Regions from separate parts of the Mycobacterium sp. IDUB_37 genome, predicted to be linked through region 1. Evidence: predicted binding sites of a transcription regulator. Region 1 holds the regulator's gene; the other holds the start of a gene.
The links. Region 1 encodes LexA, which represses DNA repair genes until DNA is damaged. Its sites were predicted from a motif close to CGAACANNTGTTCG; they were not measured.
Positions count from the first base shown of each region.

Region 2: cofD (2-phospho-L-lactate transferase) is a predicted target of LexA. The motif match lies at 10,211-10,224, and genes of this name have one in related genera.

Region 1 is NZ_JBVAXG010000005.1:271,654-283,892, reverse strand. It holds gene ACZY1I_RS19115 (DMT family transporter) at 593-1,555, shown strand; gene ACZY1I_RS19110 (class III extradiol ring-cleavage dioxygenase family protein) at 1,601-2,308, shown strand; gene miaA (tRNA (adenosine(37)-N6)-dimethylallyltransferase MiaA) at 2,305-3,225, shown strand; gene dapF (diaminopimelate epimerase) at 3,295-4,164, shown strand; gene hflX (GTPase HflX) at 4,213-5,658, shown strand; gene ACZY1I_RS19090 (acyl-CoA dehydrogenase family protein) at 5,770-6,930, shown strand; gene ACZY1I_RS19085 (LGFP repeat-containing protein) at 7,819-10,122, shown strand; gene lexA (transcriptional repressor LexA) at 10,165-10,887, opposite strand; gene ACZY1I_RS19075 (LysM peptidoglycan-binding domain-containing protein) at 11,193-11,714, shown strand; gene nrdR (transcriptional regulator NrdR) at 11,895-12,239, shown strand, end outside.
Region 2 is NZ_JBVAXG010000001.1:656,314-668,552, reverse strand. It holds gene ACZY1I_RS03140 (rubredoxin) at 1-135, opposite strand, end outside; gene ACZY1I_RS03135 (rubredoxin) at 151-321, opposite strand; gene ACZY1I_RS03130 (alkane 1-monooxygenase) at 318-1,595, opposite strand; gene ACZY1I_RS03125 (amino acid permease) at 1,727-3,235, opposite strand; gene ACZY1I_RS03120 (FAD-dependent oxidoreductase) at 3,391-4,782, shown strand; gene manA (mannose-6-phosphate isomerase, class I) at 4,766-5,992, opposite strand; gene ACZY1I_RS03110 (TobH protein) at 6,000-7,067, opposite strand; gene ACZY1I_RS03105 (phosphomannomutase/phosphoglucomutase) at 7,064-8,461, opposite strand; gene ACZY1I_RS03100 (DUF3499 domain-containing protein) at 8,659-9,156, opposite strand; gene ACZY1I_RS03095 (metallopeptidase family protein) at 9,324-9,743, shown strand; gene ACZY1I_RS03090 (WhiB family transcriptional regulator) at 9,759-10,115, opposite strand; gene cofD (2-phospho-L-lactate transferase) at 10,489-11,487, shown strand; gene ACZY1I_RS03080 (coenzyme F420-0:L-glutamate ligase) at 11,484-12,239, shown strand, end outside.

The DNA of each region.
Region 1 (12,239 bases):
CGGTCGACTTTCCCGCGCAGCTGCCGCGCGAAGCGGCACCTGTTCGGTTGGCAGCTCTGGCGCGACTTTTTGCCGGCGCAGGTCTACCAACCCGATTTACCAACAAGTATTGAAGCACCTGGCGGGCTGATCGCCTCAAATTTTTCCCCACCGATGCCTGATTCGACCCTCGTTGGGACGGTCGAGAGGCTATTGGAGCCGTCCTGAACGCCCTCGCACGCGTTCTCTGGATCGCCACTGCAGCGTGCGGGTAACGAATCGATTCCCGTTGAGTTCGGGCTGATAGCAGCACTGCACTGCCGGGTACCGTGATTGAGGACGTTAAGCGCTACAGACAGAACCCGCCCAGGCGGGACCGCTCTTCGTTAGGAATTTTCACAGCTGCCACATAGCTGGCTCTAGGTTGCGCTTAACTCGATTTGTCAGGGTTAGGCGTCGACCAGCAGGTATCGAGAGGGTTAGCAACCGGCTAAATCACTGTTCAGAGTGTATGCAGGGCCATAGAGTATTCGTTGAACTACCAGCGAACAGCGGGTGTACGTAGGCCTGGCCGGAGAACGTTGGTGGTGAAGTTGGGAATTGAGGATCGCCCATGTCGATGGTTGGAGTCGCCGGGATCATCGCGCTGTTCGCGGCGCTGGCATCGGCAACCGGCGATGTGGTCCGTCAGCGCTCGGCGCACGAGATCACCGACGAACAGGTCGGCCACCTCAAGTTGTTCAGCATGTCGTTGCGAGACCCCCGATGGTGGACTGGCGGCCTGTGCGCGATTTTGAACTACAGCCTGCAAGCGGTGGCACTGGTGTTTGCGTCGGTGATGCTGGTGACCGCACTGCAGGTGACGGCGCTGCTGTTCGCGCTACCGATCTACGCCCGCCTCAGCAGCCACAAGACCACCCGATCCGAGTGGGTGTGGGCTGTCGTGCTGGCTGCGTCCCTGGCACTGGTCGTCATCGTCGGCGACCCGGCCGCCGGCCACGACCGCGCGCCGCTGGATACCTGGATAGTCGTCGCCGCGGTGATGGGACCGCTCCTGGTGACATGCGTGGTGGCGGCGAGGATATTGCACGGTCGCGCCGCGGCCGCGGTGCTGTTGGCCCTGACAGCGGGGTCGTCGCTGGCACTGTTTGCCGTGCTGACCAAGGGCGTCGTCGACGTGCTTCACAAAAACGGCTTCATTGCTGCGGTGTGCACGCCGGAGTTCGTGCCGTGGCTGGTGTTGATGTTGTGCGGAATGATTTTCCAGCAGTCGGCTTTCCGTGCCGGCGCGCTGACCGCATCGCTGCCGACGATGACGGTGGCCAAACCAACCGTTGCGACGATCCTGGGGATCACAGTGCTGGGCGAGACGTTGGAGGCTGACGGCCCCGAGTGGATCGTGCTGATTGCTGCGGTCGCAATGGTCGTAGTGGCGACGGTTGCGCTGGCACGCGGCGAGGCCGCAACCATCGAGGAGGCTGAGGCAGAAGAAAGTGCTGCCGAAGCGGAGTCGCCGCAGACCACCGCTCCCGTCACCGCGGCAGACGGCCCGGCCTGGGGATCTACGTCCGGCTGACGCCGGAGTGAAACTGGGCGTCAGCCAGACGCTAGTTTTGGTGGCGTGCTGAGCGCCGTCGCGATCGTTCCCTCCGCACCGGTGCTCGTCCCCGAACTTGCCGGAGCGGCGGTCGTCGAAACGGCCGACCTGCGGGCGGCCGTGTTCGCGGCTGCCGCTGTCCTGCCTGCGCGCTGGATTGCTGTGGGGATCGGCCCCGCAGACGCTGTGGTGAGCCCGGAAAGTACCGGCAGCTTCGCCGGGTTCGGCGTCGACGTGCGCGTGCGCCTGCGCGGCCGCCTGCACGACGATGCTGCGATTGCGGCCGAATCGCCTGATGAGCTGCCGCTGTGTGCGCTGATGGCCGCATGGGTACGCGGACAGGCCCGGCCCGACGCCAGCGTGCAGGTCCGTGTCTATGCCGGCGACCAGGACCCTGCGGTCGCGGTGACCCGGGGCCGGCAACTGCGCACCGAAATCGACCGCCAGCCCGATCCGATCGGCGTGTTGGTCGTGGCCGATGGCGTCAACACCCTGACTCCCGCCGCGCCCGGGGGCTACGACCCCACCGGTGCAGACTCGCAGCTGGCCCTGGATGACGCACTGGCCAGCGGCGACACCGACGAGCTCACCCGACTGCCCGCCCGGGTCCGCGGCCGCGCGGCCTTTGCGGTGCTGGCCGGTCTATCCGAACCCGGTCCGCGAGCGGCCAAGGAGCTGTATCGAGGAGCGCCGTACGGCGTGGGCTATTTCGCCGGTGTCTGGCAGCCGTGAGGCCACTCGCCATCATTGGGCCGACCGGCACCGGTAAGTCGCAACTGGCGCTTGAGGTGGTCCAAGCGCTTGGCGGCACGGCCGAAATCGTGAACGCGGACGCCATGCAGCTGTACCGCGGCATGGACATCGGAACGGCCAAGCTCCCGATCGCGCAGCGGCGCGGCATCGCGCACCATCAGCTCGATGTCCTCGACGTCACCGAAACCGCGACGGTGGCCAACTATCAGCAATCCGCCGTCGCCGACATCGAAGCAATCATGGCCAGGGGTGCGGTGCCGGTAGTGGTCGGTGGATCGATGCTCTACATCCAGTCGCTGCTGGACAATTGGTCATTTCCCGCGACCGATCCCGACGTGCGCGCGCGGTGGGAGCAGCGCCTCGCCGAGATCGGGGTTGGCCAACTGCACACGGAGCTGGCGCAGCGCGATCCGGATGCGGCCGCCGCGATCCTGCCCACCGACGCCCGCCGTACGGTGCGAGCACTGGAGGTCATCGAACTCACCGGTCAGCCGTTCGCCGCTTCCGCGCCGCGCATCGGTGCCGCCCGGTGGGGCACAGCTATCATCGGATTAGATTGTGAGACAACACTTCTCGATGAGAGGCTGGCTCGTCGCACCGAGGTGATGTTCGCCGACGGGCTGGTCGAGGAAGTACGCGGGCTGCTGGAGCGCGGGCTGCGCGACGGGGTTACCGCCGCGCGGGCGCTCGGCTACGCCCAGGTGATCGCGGCACTCGACAACGGCGGGTCCGACGAGCTGCTGCGCGGGGCGCAGGAACAGACTTTCATCGGCACCCGCCGCTATGTGCGACGGCAACGGTCGTGGTTTCGTCGCGACCACCGAGTGCACTGGATCGATGCGACGGTCGCGGGCGCTGTCGCGGACGCAGTGCGTGTCTGGCGCCACGTAACCTGATCTGGTGATTTCCGCGACGACGAAGATGCCTGCTTGGGAATCTCGAGCCGGGATTGAGGAGTGGCGCAGATGATATTCGCGAAGGGACACGGCACCCAGAACGACTTCGTGTTGCTGCACGACCTGGATTGCCGGGCCGCCCTTTCCGCTTCGCGGATAGCCGCGCTGTGTGACCGGCGCCGGGGCCTCGGCGCGGACGGGGCGCTGCGGGTCACCACCGCTGGAGCAGTGGTCGACGCCGGGGTGCTCGATCGCTTGCCGGACGGGGTCAGTGGCGACGATTGGTACATGGACTACCGCAACGCAGACGGGTCGACCGCACAGATGTGCGGCAACGGGGTTCGCGTGTTCGCGCACTACCTGCGCGCCAGCGGCTTGGAGTCGCGCGACGAGTTCGTCGTCGGCTCCCTCGCCGGTCCCCGGATGGTCACCCTGCACCGGGTCGACCAGACCAACGCCGACGTCACCGTCGATATGGGCAAGGCCAACAAGCTGGGCACCGGCACGGCCGTGGTGGGTGGTAGGCGGTTCACCGGGGTCGCCGTCGATGTCGGCAACCCGCATCTGGCGTGCGCGGATCCCGCGCTCAGCGTCGATGACCTGGCGGCATTGGACGTGGGGGCGCCCGTCGAGTTCGATGCCGCGCAATTCCCCGAGGGTGTCAACGTCGAGGTGCTCACGGTCCCGGACGGCGGCGTGGTTCGGATGCGGGTGCACGAACGCGGCGTGGGTGAAACCCGCTCCTGTGGCACCGGAACGGTGGCGGCCGCGGTCGCCGCACTGGAAACCAGCGGCGCCGAGACCGGCACTCTCACCGTGCGTATTCCTGGCGGCGACGTCACGGTCACCGTCACCGACGCGACCAGCTTCCTGCGCGGACCATCGGTATTGGTAGCGAGGGGGGAGCTCGATGAGGGCTGGTGGAACGCGCTGGCGTGATATTCGCGTGCGTCGGAGTCCACAACGTGCCACCATCGGAAATTGCCTATGACATATCCAGATTCGCCCAATAAGGGCCCATCAGATTCCGTACCCAGCCTCGGTGAGCTTGCGCTCGAAGACCGGGCGGCGCTGCGCCGCGTCGCCGGGCTGTCCACCGAGCTCGCCGACGTCTCCGAGGTCGAGTACCGCCAACTGCGCCTGGAACGCGTGGTGTTGGTCGGCGTGTGGACCGGGGGGAGTGCGGTCGACAACCAGGCGAGCCTGGCCGAATTGGCGGCACTCGCCGAGACTGCGGGTTCGCAGGTGCTCGAAGGGCTTATCCAGCGCCGCGACAAGCCCGACCCGTCCACCTACATCGGCTCGGGCAAAGCCCAGGAACTGCGGGAAGTGGTCCTGGCGACCGGAGCCGACACCGTCATCTGCGACGGTGAACTGTCTCCGGCGCAACTGAACGCGCTGGAAAAGGCGGTCAAGGTGAAGGTCATCGACCGCACCGCGCTGATCCTGGACATCTTCGCCCAGCACGCCACCAGCCGCGAAGGTAAGGCGCAGGTGTCGCTGGCTCAGATGGAGTACATGCTGCCGCGGCTGCGCGGCTGGGGTGAGTCGATGTCGCGGCAGGCGGGTGGACGTGCCGGCGGCAGTGGTGGCGGGGTAGGCACCCGCGGTCCCGGTGAGACGAAGATCGAGACCGACCGGCGGCGCATTCGCGAACGCATGTCCAAGCTACGGCGCGAGATCAAGGACATGAAGCAGGTCCGCGACACCCAGCGCAGTCGCAGGCTGCACGCCGACATGCCGTCGATTGCCATCGTCGGCTACACCAACGCCGGGAAGTCCAGCGTGCTCAATGCGCTGACCGGTGCTGGTGTGCTGGTGCAGAACGCGTTGTTCGCCACCCTCGAGCCCACCACCCGGCGTGCCGAGTTCGATGACGGCCGGCCATTCGTGCTGACCGACACCGTCGGCTTCGTGCGTCACCTTCCCACCCAATTGGTGGAGGCGTTCCGCTCCACGCTGGAGGAGGTCGTCGACGCCGACCTGTTGGTGCATGTTGTCGACGGGTCGGACGTGAACCCATTGGCCCAGATCAGTGCCGTTCGGCAGGTGATTTCGGAGGTCTACGACGACTACCGGACCGATCGCGCCGACCAGCCACCCGAACTGGTGGTGGTGAACAAGGTCGACGCCGCGGGCGGACTGATGCTGGCAAAGCTGCGCCACGAACTACCCGGGGCGCTCTTCGTCTCAGCCCATACCGGCGAAGGTATCGACGCGTTACGAAGGCGAATGGCCGAGCTGGCGGCGCCGACCGACACCGCGGTGGATGTGGTGATCCCATACGATCGCGGCGATCTGGTGGCCCGTGTGCACTCCGATGGACGGGTACAGGAAGAGGAGCATCAGGCGGACGGCACTCGGATCAGGGCGCGAGTCCCCGCGGCGCTGGCGGCCGCCCTGCTCACATATTCGGCCGCTTCTCAGTCCTAGGGCCGAGTCATAGAGCCGCTTGCTGCGGACAAACCCACCAGGCCACAGCCGACCAACCGCCCGGTTGGTATATGTTGGTCAGCAGAGACAATCCGCCGGAGGGGTAGGTCCATGGGCAGTGCCGTCAAGTACCAGCGCACACTTTTCGAACCCGAGCACGATTTGTTCCGCGAGTCCTACCGGGCTTTCCTGGATCGCCACGTCGCGCCGTACCACGAGGAGTGGGAGAAGGCCAAGATCGTCGACCGCGGGGTGTGGCTCGAGGCCGGCAAACAAGGCTTCCTGGGCATGGCGGTGCCGGAGGAGTACGGCGGCGGAGGCAATGCCGACTTCCGCTACAACACGATCGTGACCGAGGAGACCACCCGTGGGCGCTACAGCGGGCTCGGGTTCGGCCTGCACAACGACATCATCGCGCCCTACCTGCTGCACCTGGCCACCGAGGAGCAGAAGCAGCGCTGGCTGCCGGGGTTCTGCACCGGCGAACTGATCACCGCGATCGCGATGACCGAGCCTGGCACCGGTAGTGACCTGCAGGGCATTAAGACCAAGGCGGTGAAAGCGGGCGATCACTACGTGCTGAACGGGTCGAAGACGTTCATCACCAACGGCATCAACTCCGACCTGGTGATCGTGGTGGCCCAAACGGACCCTGAGAAGGGGGCGCAAGGGTTCAGTTTGCTGGTCGTCGAGCGCGGCATGGAGGGCTTCGAACGCGGCCGCCACCTGGACAAGATCGGACTGGACGCGCAGGACACCGCCGAATTGTCGTTTACCGACGTGAAGGTGCCCGTCGAAAACCTCCTCGGCCAGGAAGGCATGGGCTTCATCTACTTGATGCAGAACCTGCCGCAGGAACGGATCAACATCGCCGTCATGGCCGCCACGGCGATGGAAGCCGTGCTGGAGGAGACGCTGCAGTACACCAAGGAACGCAAGGCATTCGGCAAGTCGATCGGCAACTTCCAGAACAGCCGGTTCCTGTTGGCCGAGCTTTCCACCGAAGCCACCGTGGTGCGCATCATGGTCGACAACTTCCTCGCCCTGCACTTGGAGGGGAAGCTGACGGTTGAGCAGGCCGCCATGGCCAAGTGGTACTCCACCGAGAAGCAGGTCCACCTGATCGACCGCTGCCTGCAGCTGCACGGCGGATACGGCTACATGCGCGAATACAACGTTGCCCGTGCCTATCTCGACGCCCGCGTCCAGACGATCTACGGCGGCACGACCGAGATCATGAAAGAGATCATCGGCCGCAGTCTCGGCGTCTGACGCCGGGCGATCCGACGCGCAAATTCGCGCGCACGCTGTATCTGGTTGCAACTGAGTCGATCTGGTGTTCATCGGCTGACGGTGCGGCAGATCGCCTCTTGTGCAACGGGTTAGGGGTAGTAGCTCAGGGGTGAGTGCAATCCTGTTGTCGTGCAACATCAACTCTCGGGCCGTGGGACCGGCTGACCGGTCGATTGGTCGGGTCATCGATCAGCCGGCACGAAAGTGATCACGGGTCGCGCCTGACGAAGCGTTGAGCTCGGTCGATGATCATGTTGTCGGCGTTGCGGTCTTGCGCGCGACGGGCGATGCCGCGAAGCTGCTGTAGGGCGTCGGGAATGCGAAAGAGTTGGCAGCGGACGGGGCTTCGGCCTTGAGGTATCTGGCGAAGTGCTCGATTGCCATGCGGGTTGCCGAAATTGGAAACGCTATACGGAAAGCGAACACAACCGCGATTGGAATATCGGTCGGCCCGTAGGTTGGCCGGGCGTCGGCAAGTACGGACCGACTACCCGAAAGACCCAGTCGAATGCCGTCAATTCGACGATCGTGGCGATCGCGGATGTCGGCGAGGACCGGAAAAGCGCATTTCAGCACCGGTTTCCGAGGTCCGGTCGTTGCGATGCGAGGTGGGATATCGTCTCTGGCACCGGAACCCGATCTGCGCGGTTGCCAAAGTCAGCCGCCCCTTTGCGAACGTTGCCGTGCATCATTTCGACATCGGCTCGGTATCCGTTTTCGTAACATTTCCGATTAGACTTCGCATTCGTCTATCGCTGGGGGAAAGTTATGCGAGCCCGGTGACGACGTGGGTCGTAGCTGGGGGCGGCCCACAGCGGTGAATCCGCCGCTCGCCAGGAGAGCATGGGCCATCGGCTGGGAGGCTGGGTGAACGGGCATAAGCGCAGATCGAGCAAGCTGATCGGGCGTACGTTGGTCGGCTTTGCCGCCGCCGCGTTGGGCACCGGGTTGCTCCTCGCGCTGGTGGCGCCGACCGCATCGGCGTCCCCGATCGGTGACGCCGAGGCGGCGATGATGGCTGCGTGGGAGAAGGCAGGCGGCGACACGTCGACGCTTGGAGCCAGGAAGGGCGATGTTTATCCGGTCGCCGACGGCTTCGCCTTGGACTTCGACGGCGGCAAGATGTACTTCACGCCCCCGACGGGTGCGAAGTACATGTTCGGACCGATCCTGGACAAGTACGAGTCTCTCGGCGGCCCTGCGGGCAGTGACCTGGGATTCCCCACAATCAACGAAGTGCCCGGCCTCTCCGGACCCGACAGTCGGGTGAGCACCTTCGCAGCCAGCGACAACCCGGTGATTTTCTGGACGCCGGACCGCGGTGCATTCGTAGTGCGTGGCGCCCTCAACGCCGCGTGGGACAAACTCGGCAGTTCTGGTGGTGTGCTGGGGGCCCCGACCGGGGATGAAACCTACGACGGTGAGGTCGCCTCGCAGAAGTTCAGCGCCGGCGAGTTGTCCTGGAACAGGAAGACCAAGGAGTTCGCCACCAACCCGCCAAACCTCGCTGAACAGCTCAAAGGCCTGCAGGTGGCGATCGACCCGACTGCGGCCATAAATATGGCTTGGCGCGCCGCCGGCGGCGCTAAAGGCACGCTGGGCGCCAAGAAAGGCGATCAGTACCCGATCGGTGGGGACGGCATCGCGCAGGACTTCAACGGCGGCAAGATCTTCTACAGTCCTGCCACGGGCGCGAACGCCGTGGAAGGCCCGATCCTGCAGAAATACGAGGCGGTGGGTGGGCCGGTCAGCAGCGACCTGGGTTTCCCGGTCGGAAACGAGGCCGACGGCGGAATCACACCGGCCAGCCGGATCGCTACATTCTCGGCAGCCGACAAGCCGGTGATCTTCTGGACTCCGGATCATGGTGCATACGTGGTGCGCGGAGCCATGAAGGCGGCCTGGGACAAACTCAAGGGTGCCACCGGCAAACTCGGCGCTCCGGTCGGTGACCAGACTGTTGACGGCGACGTGGTGTCGCAGAAGTTCACCGGCGGCAAGATCTCGTGGAATCGCGCCAAGAACAGCTTCACCACGGATCCGGCCAACCTTGCGCCGTTGCTGTCGGGGTTGCAGGTGTCGGGGCAGAACCAGCCCAGCACCACGGCGTCGCCGCCTCCGGGCAAGAAGTTCACCTTCCACTGGTGGTGGTTGGCAGGTGCCGTCCCGGTGGTGCTGCTCGTTGTGATGTTCGTTTTGGTGGTGCTCGGCCTGCGCAGACGTCGTGGCGGCCAGAATGCCCCGGCATTCGCCCCCGACCAGGCTCACCAGGATCACACTGCGGCCGGCGATTTCGACGCAAGTGCCGGGCAGTGGCGGCACGATGACGTCCACGATGACCTCGATTTCGGCTCCGAGCGGTTCCCGCCCGTTGATCTGCATCCCGAGGACCACGCGGTTGTGGATCCTGCCGCCGGGTCCCGGGTCAGCTGGCCTCGAGGCGGTGGTTCAACGCCGGCATCAACCGAGCACGGAACCGACGACGCGTCGTTCGACGACGAGGGATATCGCGAGGTGTATCCGTCGGAGGACGAAGAGGGTACCGAGTACGACGAGTTCGAGGATCAAGACCCCGACTCCGTGGACACGACCACCATTCCGATCGTGACTCGCGGCCCCTTCGGTCAGCCGCTGGACCCAGAACCGGAGGTAGCGGAAACGGTTTCACCGGAAGAGTTCGAGCCGGAATTCGGGGTGCCACGCACCTACGCACCCGAGGTACGGGTGCCGGCGGTTGACCTTCCAGAGTTTGACCCGCATGAAGACCTCCCCGACATCTTCTACCCGGCAGCCGAGTTCGCGGACGAGGAGCTACCCGAAGCGGCGACGTCGGATGCCTCCCCGGAGGGGGACCCGCGGAAGGGCCGGCATGCCGCCGTGGACCCGGCTGCTTTTGCCGCCGCCGCGACCGAGGAGACGTACGCAGCCGCCGCGCCACGGGCGGAGGCGTCACCAGGTGGCGTTGGGGGCAGCGCAGCGGTCCGCCCGACGATTCATCTGCCGCTCGAGGACGATCCGTACCGGGCTCCGGACGGTTATCCCATCAAGGCCAGCGCCCGTTTCGGCTTGTACTACACACCCAACAGCGCGCTCTACCACGACACGTTGGCCGAAATCTGGTTCGCCAACGAAAATGTCGCCCAGGCTAACGGCTTCGTCAGGGCCGACTGAACCGTCAGCCCTTCCGCTTTCGTGGGTCGGAGTCGCCAGTCGCTAGACCTTGCGAATGACGGTTACCACCTTGCCGAGCACGGTCGCGTCATTGCCGGGAATCGGATCGAAGGCGGGGTTGTGCGGCATCAGCCACACCTGACCGCCTGCTCGCTTGAAGGTTTTGACGGTCGCCTCGCCGTCGATCATTGCCGCCACGATGTCACCGTTGTCCGCAACGTTCTGTTGGCGCACCACCACCCAGTCGCCGTCGCAGATGGCGGCTTCGATCATGGATTCGCCGACCACCTTGAGCAGGAACAGGGTTCCCTCACCGACCAACTCACGCGGTAGCGGGAAGACGTCCTCGACAGCTTCTTCGGCCAGGATCGGCCCGCCCGCGGCAATTCGCCCGAGGACGGGGACGTACGTAGGTTCGGGCAATGCGTCCGATCCGGCGACATCGGTGGTCGGCGGTGTCACCACGTCGTCGGCGCCCCGCACATCGACAGCGCGCGGACGATTCGGGTCGCGGCGAAGGTAGCCTTTGCGCTCCAGGGTGCGTAGCTGATGGGCTACCGACGAGGTTGACGTAAGACCGACTGCGTCGCCGATTTCTCGGATGCTCGGGGGATACCCGCGACTGGTGACCGAAGCTCGGATCACGTCGAGGATGGTGCGCTGCCGCTCGGTCAGCACTGAATCGACTGCATGGGGGCGGATGGCGGAAGCCGCGTCGCCGGAACCGCTTCGGTCACCTGCTGAGGTGTCGTTGCTGTCGCGCATAGTTTCGAATGTATCCCTGTCAAGCACAAGAATCAAACATGTGTTCGATCGGCGTGTCGCGTTGCCGGTCACGGGTCTGCGAACTCGCAAAAATAGGTGAATCACAAGTGTGTAACTTCCGGAATGTTGGGGTAATCAAGAGCCACCCAGCTGGTTGCACCGAATGAAAACCTTGTCAAGTCTTGTCAGAGGCGAGGTCTACCGTTTTGCTCGCACGACACGCGTCGCTCAGATGTTCGATATCGAACACGTGAGCGATTAATGTCGAACACACGAGCGAGAAGTAGTTGACCGGAGGGAACGGCATGACACTCATCTACGCGGGCCCGCAGCGCAACTGGAATGCGCAGCGGACGGTGAACCGGCCGGTGCGGTCCGTCAGGCCGGTCGGACCGGTCAGCGAGTCTCCCTCCTACCGTGCCGGCAGAAGCAGAGCGACCAGGCCCGGTCCGGCGCGTCCGGCCGGAACGCCTCTTCGCTACCGCGGCAGCGGAGTTCCGGTGTCGAGGGCTGAGCACGGCAAACGGCCGGTCACGCTGGCGACGACGGTGGGTTTGGCCCTGCTCGCAGGTGTGATCACGCTGTGGCTGGGTTTGATGGCTAACTTCGGGAGCATGATCAACGGCGAGTCAGCCGACTCCTCAGCTCAGGTACCCGCCGCGCTCGCGGTCGTGCGCGTGGAGCCGGGGGAGTCTTTGCAGCAGTTGGCCGCTCGCGTCGCTCCGGGGGCGTCGGTGCGCGATGTCGTCGAGCGCATCCGCGACCTAAACGCACTGAATTCGAACTCGGTGGCGGCGGGGCAGACGTTGATCGCACCCGTCGGCTGACCTGACCAGGGCGGTGGATGCAAGCGCGAACGGACCTGCGAATAGGCCTTAGCGCCAACGGTCCTCGCTGATGGTTTTGAGCGGCGAGGGTTCGTCACTCCGGTGCGCACTGCCGAGAACGCGCGGGTACTCTCGGGGTGTTCCTCGGTACCCCGGGGTCAGCACGGCGAAGGAGCGGCCATGCACTGCCCGTTCTGTCGGCATCCCGATTCGCGGGTGATCGACTCGCGGGAAACCGATGAAGGCCAAGCCATTCGCCGGCGGCGGTCATGTCCAGAGTGCGGGCGTCGGTTCACCACCGTAGAAACGGCGGTGTTGGCCGTGGTTAAGCGCAGTGGCGTCACCGAGCCGTTCAGCCGGGAAAAGGTGATCAAGGGTGTTCGTCGGGCCTGCCAAGGCCGCCAAGTGGATGACGACGCGCTGAATCTACTGGCCCAGCAAGTTGAAGATGCGGTACGGACGGCAGGGCCGGAAGTTCCGAGTAATGAAGTCGGCCTGGCCATTCTGGGCCCATTGCGTGAACTC
Region 2 (12,239 bases), on a different contig from region 1:
GTCCGGGCAGCTCCAGTCCTCGGGGATATCGTCCCAGCGGGTGCCGGGCTCGATTCCGTCCTCGGGCCAACCCAGCTTCTCGTCGTACTCGAAGCCGCACTGGACGCATTGGTAGAGCTTGTAGTCGTCGTTCATCGTCCTGTTCCCCTATCACTGTTGGACGAGTTGGAAATCTGGTTTCTCGCGGACCGAGCAGTCGGGACAGCACCAGTCATCTGGCACCTGGTCCCAGCCGGTGCCGGCTGGGAACCCTTCGCGTACGTCTCCCTTGGCCTCGTCGTAGACGTAGTCACAGACGGGGCACTGGTAGGCGGCGCTCATGCTGCGGGCTGTTGGGCCTCAGCAGAGGCGCCGTACTTGGCCAGCATCTTCGCGCGCAGCCGCGGCTGCAGATTGACCCTGGTGATATCGCCGTTGTAGTGCTCGAGCACCCGGTGGTCCATCACCTTGCGCCACAGCGGCGGGAGGTAGGTCAGACCGATCATCGACGCATAACCGCTGGGCAGGTTGGGTGCACCTTCCATGCTGCGCAGCGTCTGGTAACGCCGCGTCGGGTTGGCGTGGTGGTCGCTGTGCCGCTGCAGGTGGTACAGGAACAGGTTGGTGACGATGTGGTCGGAGTTCCAGCTGTGCACCGGGGCGCAACGCTCGTAGCGACCGTTGGCGTTCTTCTGCCGCAACAGGCCGTAGTGCTCGAGGTAGTTGACGGCTTCCAGCAGCGAGAAACCGAAGATCGCCTGGATGACGATGAACGGGATGACGCCCACACCGAAGGCCGCGGTCAGCCCACCGAACAGCACCGCTGACATCGCCCACGCGTTCAGCACGTCGTTGGACAGGTAGGTCGTGGGGTTCCAGGGACTCTTGCCGAGCCGGCGAATCCGCTGCGACTCCAGGTGAACCGAGGAGCGTGCGCTGCCGATGACGCTGCGGGGCAGGAATTCCCAGAAAGTCTCACCGAAGCGGGCCGACGCGGGGTCCTCAGGAGTCGAGACGCGCACGTGGTGGCCGCGGTTGTGCTCGATGAAGAAGTGGCCGTAAGCGGTCTGCGCCAGGGTGATCTTGGACAGCCAGCGCTCCAGCGACTCTTTCTTGTGGCCCATTTCATGGGCGGTGTTGATGCCGACGCCGCCGAGCACGCCGACCGAGAGGGCGACACCGATCTTGCCCAGCCAGCCCAGCCCACCCGGGAACCCGAGCCAGCTGAGGTTCGAGGCGGTGAACAGGTATGCACCCATCACCACGCTCGCGTACTGGAACGGGATGTAGATGTAAGTGCAGTAGCGGTAGTACTTGTCGTTCTCGAGACGCTCCATGATTTCGTCCGGCGGGTTCTGCCCGTCGGGACCGAAACGCAGGTCAAGCATCGGCAGCACCAAGTAGACCAGGATCGGGCCGATCCACAGCGGCACCTGTGCCGATACGTGCCAACCCCACTGGTTGATTCCCCAGACGATCGGCAGCATCACGAACAGCGCCGTCGGGGGGATCAGGCCCATCAGCCATAAGTAGCGCTTCCTGTCGCGCCACTCGGCCTCGGGCACAACTTGCCCGCCCGTCGACTCCGCCTCAGCGGAAGTGAATTGCGTGGTCATATGTCAAACCTCCTTGTGTGAGTCACACCACCTTGAGGTTGGACATTACGCCAGTTGCCGTCTCATGTCTAGACACGAGAAGGTATTTTGTAAAGCAAGTATTCAAATGATCCTGAATGTCCAGGTGAGAGCTAGCTGTCCACGGGAAGCTCCGGGTTGTTCGCACCTGGTCCAGTAAGTTCGTTCTGCCGCTTCCCCTGTACCGAGTGCCGGCGCCCGTAGCCGAGGTAGATAGCGGCGCCGATCACCAGCCAGACGCCGAACCGCACCCAGGTCAGCGCGGTCAGGTTGAGCATCAGCCACAGGCAAGCCACCACTGAGGCGATCGGCAGCAGCGGCACCCACGGGGCTTTGAACCCACGCTCGAGATCCGGGCGCGTCCGGCGAAGGACGATCACACCGGCCGACACCAGCACGAATGCGAACAGCGTGCCGACGTTGACCATTTCCTCGAGCTTGTCGATGGGAAACGCCGACGCGGTCGCGGCGATCACCACCGCCACCAGCACGGTGATGCGCACCGGTGTGCCCCGTTTACTGGTCTTGGCCAGCCCGCGCGGCAGCAACCCGTCGCGAGCCATCGCGAAAAGCACCCGGCATTGGCCGAGCATCAACACCATCACCACGGTGGTCAGCCCGGCCAACGCGCCGACCGAGATGATGCCGCTGGCCCAGAAGACGCCGTTGGCCTGGAAAGCCGTGGCCAAGTTCGCCGAATGGTGACCCGCGGTTTTGAGCTGGGTGTAAGAAATCATGCCGCTCAGCACCACCGAGACCGCCACATACAGCACGGTGACGATCGCCAGCGACGCGAGGATCCCGCGCGGGACGTTGCGCTGCGGCTCCTTGGTCTCCTCGGCCATGGTGGCAACGATGTCGAAACCGATGAACGCGAAAAACACGATCGACGCGCCGGCCAGCACCCCGTACCAGCCGTAGTGGCTGCTTCCGGCACCGGTGATCATCGACAACACCGATTGGTCGAGGCCGCCGCCGCCGTGTTGGACCTCGGGCTCGGGAACGAACGGCTTGTAGTTGGCCGCCTTGATATAGAAGGCGCCCACGATGACGACCAGAATCACCACCGCCACCTTGATGGCGGTGACCACGGCGGAGAATCGTGACGACAACTTGGTGCCCAGCGCCAGCAGCACGGCAACGAGCGAGACGATCAACAGCGCGCCCCAGTCAAAAGGGAACGAACCGATATGGGCGATGCCGCCGGCAAAGCCGAACACCGTGCCCAGATAGCTGGACCAGCCTTTGGCAACCACGGCTGCGCCGATGGCCAATTCCAGCACCAGATTCCAGCCGATAACCCAGGCCAGGAACTCGCCGAAGGTCGCATACGAGAAGGTGTACGCGCTGCCCGCCACCGGCAGGGTCGAGGCGAACTCGGCATAACACAAAGCCGCCAGCGCACAGGTGGCCGCCGCGATAAGAAACGAGATCCCGATGGCCGGGCCGGTGATATCGCCGGTGGTCGACGCCGTCACGGTGAAGATCCCGGCCCCGATCACCACCGAGACGCCGAAGACCACCAGATCCCACCAGGTGAGGTCTTTGCGGAGCCGGGTGCCCGGCTCGTCGGTATCGGCAATCGATTGCTCGACCGATTTCATGCGCCAGCGACCGGCCATCTAACCCGCCCCTTTTCGTCACACCTACATTTCGGCAGCTCTGTTCGGCGCCGTTGTGACCGCACAGTACTGGGTACGCTGCGGAGATGGTGGGGAGCTCCAAATCTGGAAATGCAACTGGAAATGCGACCGAAAACGAGAACAAGAATCACGCGATAGTCATCGGGGCCAGCATCGCGGGCCTGTGTGCAGCTCGGGTGCTGTCGGACTTCTACGACCGGGTGACGGTGTTCGAGCGCGACGATCTGCCGAGCACGCCGGCCAACCGCGGCACGGTCCCTCAGGACCAGCACTTACACCTGCTGATGGCCCGCGGGGCATACGAATTCGAAAGCCATTTCCCAGGTCTGCTCGAGGACATGGTGGCCGCGGGTGTGCCGATGCTGGAGAACCGGCCGGACTGCATCCACCTCGGCGCGGCGGGCTACGTGCTGGGCACCGGGCACACCCTCCGCGACGAGTTCACCGCCTACGTACCCAGCCGACCGCATCTGGAGTGGCAGATCCGGCGGCGCGTCTCCGGCATCGACAATGTCGAGATTGTGCAGCGCCCCGTCGCCGAGCCGCGGTTCGAGCCGGCCTTGCAGCGGGTGACCGGAGTGCTGTTGGCCCCCCCGAAATCCTCGGCGCCGGGCGAGGATCCCGAGTTTGTGGCCGCCGACCTGGTGGTCGACGCGGCCGGCCGCGGCACCCGGTTGCCGGTGTGGCTGGAGCAGTGGGGATATCAGCGCGCCCCGGAGCACACCGTGGATATCGGCATCCACTACGCCACCCACCGGTTCCGCATCCCCGAGGGCCTGGTGCAGGAGAAGGTCGTGGTGGCGGGCGCGTCACACGAAAAGTCGCTTGGTGTGGGCATGCTTTTCTATGAGGACCGCACCTGGGTGCTGACCACCTTCGGCGTGGCCAATCAGAGACCGCCGCGAACCTTTCCCGAAATGGTCAAGCTCGTCGACGAGCTACTCCCGCCGCACTTCAGCGCGGCGCTGGCGGAGGCCGAACCCGTCGGCGAACCGGCGTATCACGCGTTTCCGATGAGCCGATGGCGCCGGTACCACAAGTTGGACCGCTTCCCCGAGGGGATCATCCCGTTCGGCGACGCGGTGGCCAGTTTCAACCCCACCTACGGGCAGGGTATGACGATGTCGTCGCTGCAGGCCGGACATCTGCGTCAAGCGCTGGAAGCCATCCGCGGTGGTCAAGAAGGCACGCTGGCGGCGGAACTCAGTCGGTTGACCGCAAAGACGACCTTTCCGGTGTGGCTGATGAACGCTATTGGCGACGTCAATTTTCACCACGCCACCGCCGATCCCGAACCCCGCTGGTGGAAGTCGGTCGGATCGCTATTCGAGCAGTTTCTCGGCGCCGCGGAGACCGACCCGGTTCTCGCCGAATGGTTTCTACGCCGGTTCTCATTGCTGGACAGCCTGTACATGGTCCCGCCGGCGCGGATCTTCGGCCGTACCGTTGCGCACAACGCCCGGTTGTGGCTGGGCGAGCAGCGGGAGCGTCTGCAGGAACGGCGAGCCGCTACAAGCCGACGGTAGCGCGGAACAGCTTGGCCGGTTGCGTCGCGGACAGCCGGATCGGGCCGTCGTCGGCACCGACCCACGCAGCCGCGCCACGGTCGAGGGTCAGCGTGTCCGACTTTGCGTGCACGGTCACCGATCCCTCGGCACACAGCAGGATCTGCGGGCCGTCGTGGCGCGATGGCGCGTCCACCTCGTGTCCAAGCTGATCGCCGTCGAGCACCAGCAGCGCCGCCGCAAACTCGTCGGTCGGCGTGTCATAGACCAGCGCCAACCCATCGCGGTGCACGGGTGCCCGCAGTTGCGCTTCGACGCTGGGCGCGAAGTCCAGCACCCGCAGCAGTTCCGGCACATCGACGTGCTTGGGCGTCAGGCCGCCACGTAACACATTGTCGGAGTTGGCCATTACTTCCAGCGCGAATCCGCGCAGGTAGGTGTGCAGGTTGCCGGCCGGCAGGAAGATCGCCTCACCCGGGGCCAGGCTGATCCGGTTGAGCAGCAACGCCGCCAGCACCCCGGCGTCGCCGGGATAGCGTTCGCCCAGTTCCAGCACCGTCCTGACCTCGGCGGCGAATTCCGTTGCGCCGGAACTGACGTACTGGATAGCGCCGTCGAGCACGGCGGGTACCAGCACATCGATGTCGGGCTGGGGTGCGGTGATCCAGGTGGTGAACAGCGCGCGCAGGCCGTCCGCGTCGGACTGGTCGCTCAGCAAATCGATGAAAGGGTCGAGGTCCGATACAGCTAACGCCCGCAAGAGTTCCCGGGTGCGCGACGCGTGCCGAAAACCGGCCAGCGCTTCGAACGGTTGCAACGCCACCAGCAACTCGGGTTTGTGACTGGTGTCCCGATAGTTGCGGACCGGCGACGAAACCGGAATGCCCCGTCGCTGTTCACGCCGAAAGCCCTCAAGCGCCTGCACGGCACTCGGGTGAGCTTGCAGCGACAGTGGTTCGTCGGCAGCCAGCACCTTGACCAGGAACGGGAGCACGTCCCCGAACCGCGCGCGCGATGCGGTACCGAGTTGCCCTTCCGGATCCTCGGCCAGCGCCGTCAGCAATGACTTTTCCCCACCCGGAGTCTGCAGCCGGGCCGGGTCGCCGGGATGCGCACCGAACCAGAGTTCGGCTTCGGGATGCGCGGCCGGGACCGGCCGGCCGGTGAATTCGGCGAGAGCGGTGCGGGATCCCCAGGCGTACGTGCGTAACGCTCCGCGTAGAAGTTCCACTGTCTAGCTATCCCCGCGCCAGTCGCAAATAAACTGCGGCCATCTCCAGCCGAACGGCCAATACTGCCAGTTGCTGCTCGGCGCGCTGAGTGCTGGTGGGAGCAGGCGCCTCGGGCACATCCTCAGCGCCTACCAGGAAGACGTTGTCGAGTCCGGCAACCCGCGCGGACGTCACCGTGCGCTCGTCGGCCAGCGTCAGCGCCAGCACGCGCAACCGCTGGGGCAGCGGCCCGTCGAGTTGCTCGTCGTGAAACAGCGACTCGGTGGGGTCGGCGAAACCGCGTGGTCCATCGCGTAGCGCCGCTACCGCATCGCCCAGACCGGTCGCGGCGACGGCCTGGTGCCCGATCCGCAGCATTACCGAGCTGCCGTGCCGGGCCAGCGCCAGCGTCGCGGCGCTGTCTCCGGCCAACGCCACCGCCGCATCAGTCATGCGGGTGGCGAGTGTCTTGGCTGGATTGGTGAACAAATCGCGCCCGGCGCTGTTGCGCAGCGCCTCGGCATCCAACTCGTCGGCAAGCGTGGCCAGGTCGATACGCAGCCTGGGGTCGACAGCTTGCAGAACTGCCAGGCCGGCGGCGAGGTACCGGCACAAGCCGAACTCGACCGGCCCCCACAAGCGGGGCGCCAGCACGGCGACGCGGCCCGCTGTCGAGTCTCGCAACGGCCCCTCGAAGGGGGCGACCACAACAACCCGCGCTCCCCTACGCACGCCGGTCGCGGCCGCCCCGACCAATGCCGGATCACCGGGATCATCACCGGCGACGATCATCACGTCGAGTGGACCAACCCACGGCGGCGCCTCGTTGACCAGCGCGATCGGCTCGCCGACCGACGCGGCCAGGGTCGCCGCCAGCAGCGCTCCGGCCGTCTCGGCAGCCCCGCGCCCGGCCACCCAGATCACACTGCGGGCACGGTCGTCGCCGCGCAACGAATCCAGCTCACCTTCGTCAACCGCGGCGGCGACCGTCCGAACGTGCGCCCCGGCATTCGACGCGGCGCGCAGCAGTCCGTCCCGGTCTGCGGCAATCAGACCATCGGCGTCCTCGAGATCGACCGCCTTGACGGAATTCACGGACCGCCCCCGGCGCGGGCCGACTGAGCCGCGATCTCATCACTGACTTGCCGGACCACCGCGTCCACATCTTCGATGCTGCGCCCCTCCACATTCAGCCGCAACAACGGCTCGGTGTTGGAGGTGCGCAGGTTGAACCAGTTGTCCTCACCGAGGTCCACCGTCACCCCGTCCAGGTGGTCGAGGGACTGAATCCGGCTCGCGAACGACTTCAACACGGTGTCCACGCAAGCCGGTGCGTCGGCCACGGTGAAGTTGATCTCGCCGGACGACTCGTAGCGCTGGTAGTCGGCCGTCACCTCCGACAGCGGCCGCTCCTGCTCCCCTAGCGCGGCCAGCACATACAGCGCGGCCAGCATGCCGGAGTCGGCGCCCCAGAAGTCGCGAAAGTAATAGTGCGCCGAATGTTCCCCGCCGAAGATCGCGCCGGTTTCGGCCATCAACGCCTTGATGTAAGAGTGGCCGACGCGCGAGCGCAGCGGTGTGCCACCGCGTTCGGCCACCAGCTCGGGGACCGCCCGGGAGGTGATCACATTGTGAATCACGGTGGCGCCGATCTCACGGCCCAGCTCGCGTGCGGCCACCAGGCTGGTGACGGTCGACGGCGACACCGCGAGGCCGCGCTCGTCGACGACGAAGCAGCGATCGGCATCTCCGTCGAAGGCAAGTCCGATATCGGCGCCGGTCTCGAGCACGAAGTTCTGCAGGTCGACCAGGTTCGCCGGGTCCAGCGGGTTGGCCTCGTGATTGGGAAACGACCCGTCCAACTCAAAATACAAGGGCAACAAGGTGATCGAGTCGATCGCACCGAGCACCGCCGGCGTGGTGTGCCCGGCCATGCCGTTGCCCGCATCGACCGCCACCCGCAGCGGACGCAGGTCGGAGTTGTTCACCAGCGACCGCAGGAAAGTCCCGTAGTCGGCCAGCACATCTCGGTCGGTGACTGCTCCCTGCGGCCCGTCATGGGCCGGCACGCCGGCGATCAGGTCAGCACTGATGGTCTTCAGCCCGGTGTCGGCACCGACCGGCAACGCCGCTGCCCGACATAGTTTGATGCCGTTGTAGGCCGCGGGGTTGTGGCTCGCGGTGAACATTGCGCCGGGGCAGTTCAGCAGACCCGAGGCGAAGTACAACTGATCGGTGGACGCCAACCCGATACGCACTACGTCCAGACCCTGGCCGGTCACCCCGGTGGCGAACGCGGCGGACAGCGACGGTGAACTGTCGCGCATATCGTGACCGATCACCACCTGGCGCGCACCCTCGGCGTGCATCAGTCGAGCGAAGGCGGCGCCGACATCGGTGACCAGCGACTCGTCGATTTCTTCGCCAACCAGACCACGTATGTCATAGGCCTTGATGACGCGATGAATAGCCTCGGCGGGCCACGACATACTCCGTTGCTCCTGACGACCTGGGTTGCTTCGCTTCTTGGTCGCCAGCCTATCGGCCCGCAGCGGAAGCCGAACCCATCGGTCTGCGTGGCGATCGCAAGCGCCGCGCAAGCGGGGTGCAGCGGGTCGCCACCATCCGGGTCGTGGCGATCGCAAGCGCCGCGCAAGCGGGGTGCAGCGGGTCGCCACCATCGGGGTCAGCCGGACGGGTCTGGCAATACCCGCAAGTGTCCGCGCCGACGTCCCGACCGATGTTCGTGGGATGCCATCATCCCGCCACTCGGCACGGTCGCGTGTGCGGCCGCGTGATGCAGTTGCGAATCGCCACCGCCGCCGGCCAGCGCGACTTCGTCGTAGTCGTTGTGCGCGGCGAAGCCGGTGATCAGGCCGCCGGCACGTGCGGTGGCCAAACCACTTTCGCGGCCACCTTCGCGCACCGCGTCGGCCAGCGCCACCAGGTCATCGTCATCGGGATTGGTGGGCTCGGCACCGAGTGGCGCGGCATGGCGGACGAGTTCCCAACCGCGCGGTGCGGTGATGCGGCCGGCATGTTTGACGCACAAATCCCAGGAGTGGGGTTCCCGCACAGTAGCGAGTGGCCCGACGACCGCGGTGGAGTCCGAGTAAACGAACGTCAACGTCGCTACTGCATAGTGCGGACACCCGGGCCGGCAGCAGCGACGGGGTACGTTCACGAGCGAAAGGCTATCGCGCTCAATCGCTGGTGAAGTGCCGGACACGCGCATCCACACCCCCGATGTGTAACCGTTACCATCGGCCAGTGAGCGATTCCCGCGGCTCCGCACGAGGCGGTGGGTCTGGGCAAGGATCGTCCTCGTACCGGGGACGGCGGGGCCGAGATATGCGCGGGCCGTTGCTGCCGCCGACGGTGCCCGGGTGGCGCAGTCGGGCCGAGCGGTTCGACATGGCAGTGCTGGAAGCCTACGAACCCATCGAGCGGCGCTGGCAGGAACGGGTGGCCGAACTCGACGTCGCGGTCGACGAGATCCCGCGCATATCGGCCAAGGATCCCGACAGTGTGCAGTGGCCACCCGAGGTGATCGCCGATGGACCGATCGCGCTTGCCCGACTGATACCCGCCGGAGTCGATGTCCGCGGCAACGCCACGCGGGCACGAGTTGTCTTGTTCCGCAAGCCAATTGAGCGACGGGCGAAAGACACCGTCGAACTCGGGGACTTGCTGCATGAAATCTTGGTGGCCCAGGTCGCCATCTACCTGGACGTAGAACCCTCAGTCATCGACCCCACGATCGATGACTGATCCGCGTCTACGAGGCTAGATGATCCCGCGCTTCAGCCGGCGGCGTTCACGCTCGGACAGCCCACCCCAGATGCCGAACCGCTCGTCATGCGCCAGGGCGTAGTCCAGGCACTCATGACGGACCTCGCAGCCCAGGCAGATCTTCTTCGCCTCGCGGGTGGAACCACCCTTTTCCGGGAAGAAGGCTTCCGGGTCGGTCTGTGCGCAGAGCGCCTTTTCCTGCCAGAGATCGGCAGCATTGTCTTCCTCGGGCTCAGGTTCGAATGCGACTGGCGCATCGGGAACCACGCTCAGATGAGGACGTACATATGCCACCGGCGCCGGCACGGGTGCCACGGCCGAGTCGGAAGTGGTCTGCGGTCCGCTCCCCATTACGCCCCGAAGGTACTCATAGGACATGCCTCCGCCTCCTCACTAATAGAGAATGAAATGGTTTCCCACTGTTTTGATGTGCAGTTGCCAAAATTCGAACAAGTGATCGAATCTCGGTCTGCGACACCGGAACCGGCCGGCCAACCGGGAAATGACACTGATGTGATTAGACACGGGTTGTTGAACCTGGTCAAGCACTTCCGCGTATTTCCATACCATCTCGTGATCAATTATCGGCAGTTCTGTTGTTTGTGCGTTCCGGCGTGTCGAGCACGAATTGATCACACCTCGGTCAAGCCAGCTTCTTGCGTCCGTGCCGAATGCCGGTCACCGCGCCTCTTCTCGATGCGGTCGGCAGGTACTGTCCTGCGGTGTGAAGGTCACCGTTCTCGTCGGTGGAGTTGGCGGCGCCCGCTTCCTGCTCGGGGTCCAGCAGCTCCTCGGCCTGGGTCAGTTTGCACGCCCCGACAATACCCGCCACGAGCTGACCGCCGTCGTCAACATCGGTGACGACGCCTGGATCCACGGGGTGCGCGTCTGCCCCGACCTGGATACCTGCATGTACACCCTCGGCGGGGGCGTGGACCCGGAGCGCGGCTGGGGCCATCGCGACGAAACTTGGCATGCCAAAGAGGAACTCGCGCAATATGGCGTCCAACCCGACTGGTTCATGCTCGGCGACCGCGACCTGGCCACCCATCTGGTGCGCACCCAGATGCTGAACGCCGGCTACCCGCTGTCACAGGTCACCGCCGCGCTGTGCGACCGCTGGCAACCCGGCGCGCGTTTGCTGCCGGCCACCGACGATCGTTGCGAGACGCACGTCGTGATCACCGATCCGGCAGATCAAACCCGCAAGGCGATTCACTTTCAAGAGTGGTGGGTTCGCCATCGCGCCCAGGTGGCTACCCACAGCTTCGCCTTCGTCGGTGCCGAAAAAGCAAGTGCTGCAACCGAAGCCGTGTCTGCCATCGAGGATGCCGACATCATCATGCTGGCCCCGTCCAACCCGGTGGTCAGCGTCGGCGCCATTCTGGCCGTGCCGGGCATCCGGGCGGCGCTGCGCAGCGCCGCCGCCCCGGTCGTCGGCTACTCCCCGATCATCGGCGGAAAACCGTTGCGCGGCATGGCCGATACCTGCCTTGCGGTGATCGGAGTGGACCCCACCGCCGAGGCGGTGGGCCGCCACTTCGGCGCCCGCAGCGCAACCGGGATACTGGACCATTGGTTGGTGCACGACGGCGACCCGGCCGATTCCGAAGCCGCCATCGATGGAGTCACCGTGCGGTCAGTACCGCTGTTGATGACCGATCCGGCGACCACCGCTGACATGGTCCGCGCCGGTCTGGATCTTGCCGGGGTGTCGACGTGACGGGCCCCGAGCGGTCACCGCGCGAGCACGGGTCCGCCGCGAGCATTGAAATCCTGCCGGTCGCAGGTCTTCCGGAGTTCCGGCCCGGCGACGATCTCAGCGCGGCGCTCAGCGCGGCCACGCCATGGCTGCGCGACGGCGATGTCGTGGTGGTCACCAGCAAGGTGGTGTCCAAGTGCGAAGGCCGGTTGGTGCCGGCCCCCGAAGATGACGAGGAACGAGACCAGCTGCGGCGCAAACTCGTCGACGACGAGGCCGTGCGGGTGCTGGCCCGCAAGGAACGAACGCTGATCACCGAGAACCGGATTGGGCTGATTCAGGCCGCGGCCGGCGTGGACGGATCCAATGTGGGGCGTGCCGAACTCGCGCTGCTGCCGCTCGACCCGGACGCCAGCGCTGCGTCGCTGCGGGCCGGCCTGCGAGAGCGACTCGGCGTCGACGTCGCTGTGGTCATCACCGACACCATGGGCCGCGCCTGGCGAAACGGCCAGATCGACGCCGCCATCGGCGCCGCGGGCCTGGCGGTGCTGCATAACTATTCAGGTGCCGTCGATCAGCACGGCAACGAGTTGGTGGTCACCGAGATCGCCGTCGCCGACGAGATCGCGGCCGCCGCCGATCTGGTCAAAGGCAAACTGACCGCGATGCCGGTGGCCGTGGTGCGCGGACTCGACCTGGCCGACGACGGTTCGACGGCACGGAACCTGGTGCGCGCCGGTGAGGAAGACCTGTTCTGGCTCGGTACCGCCGAA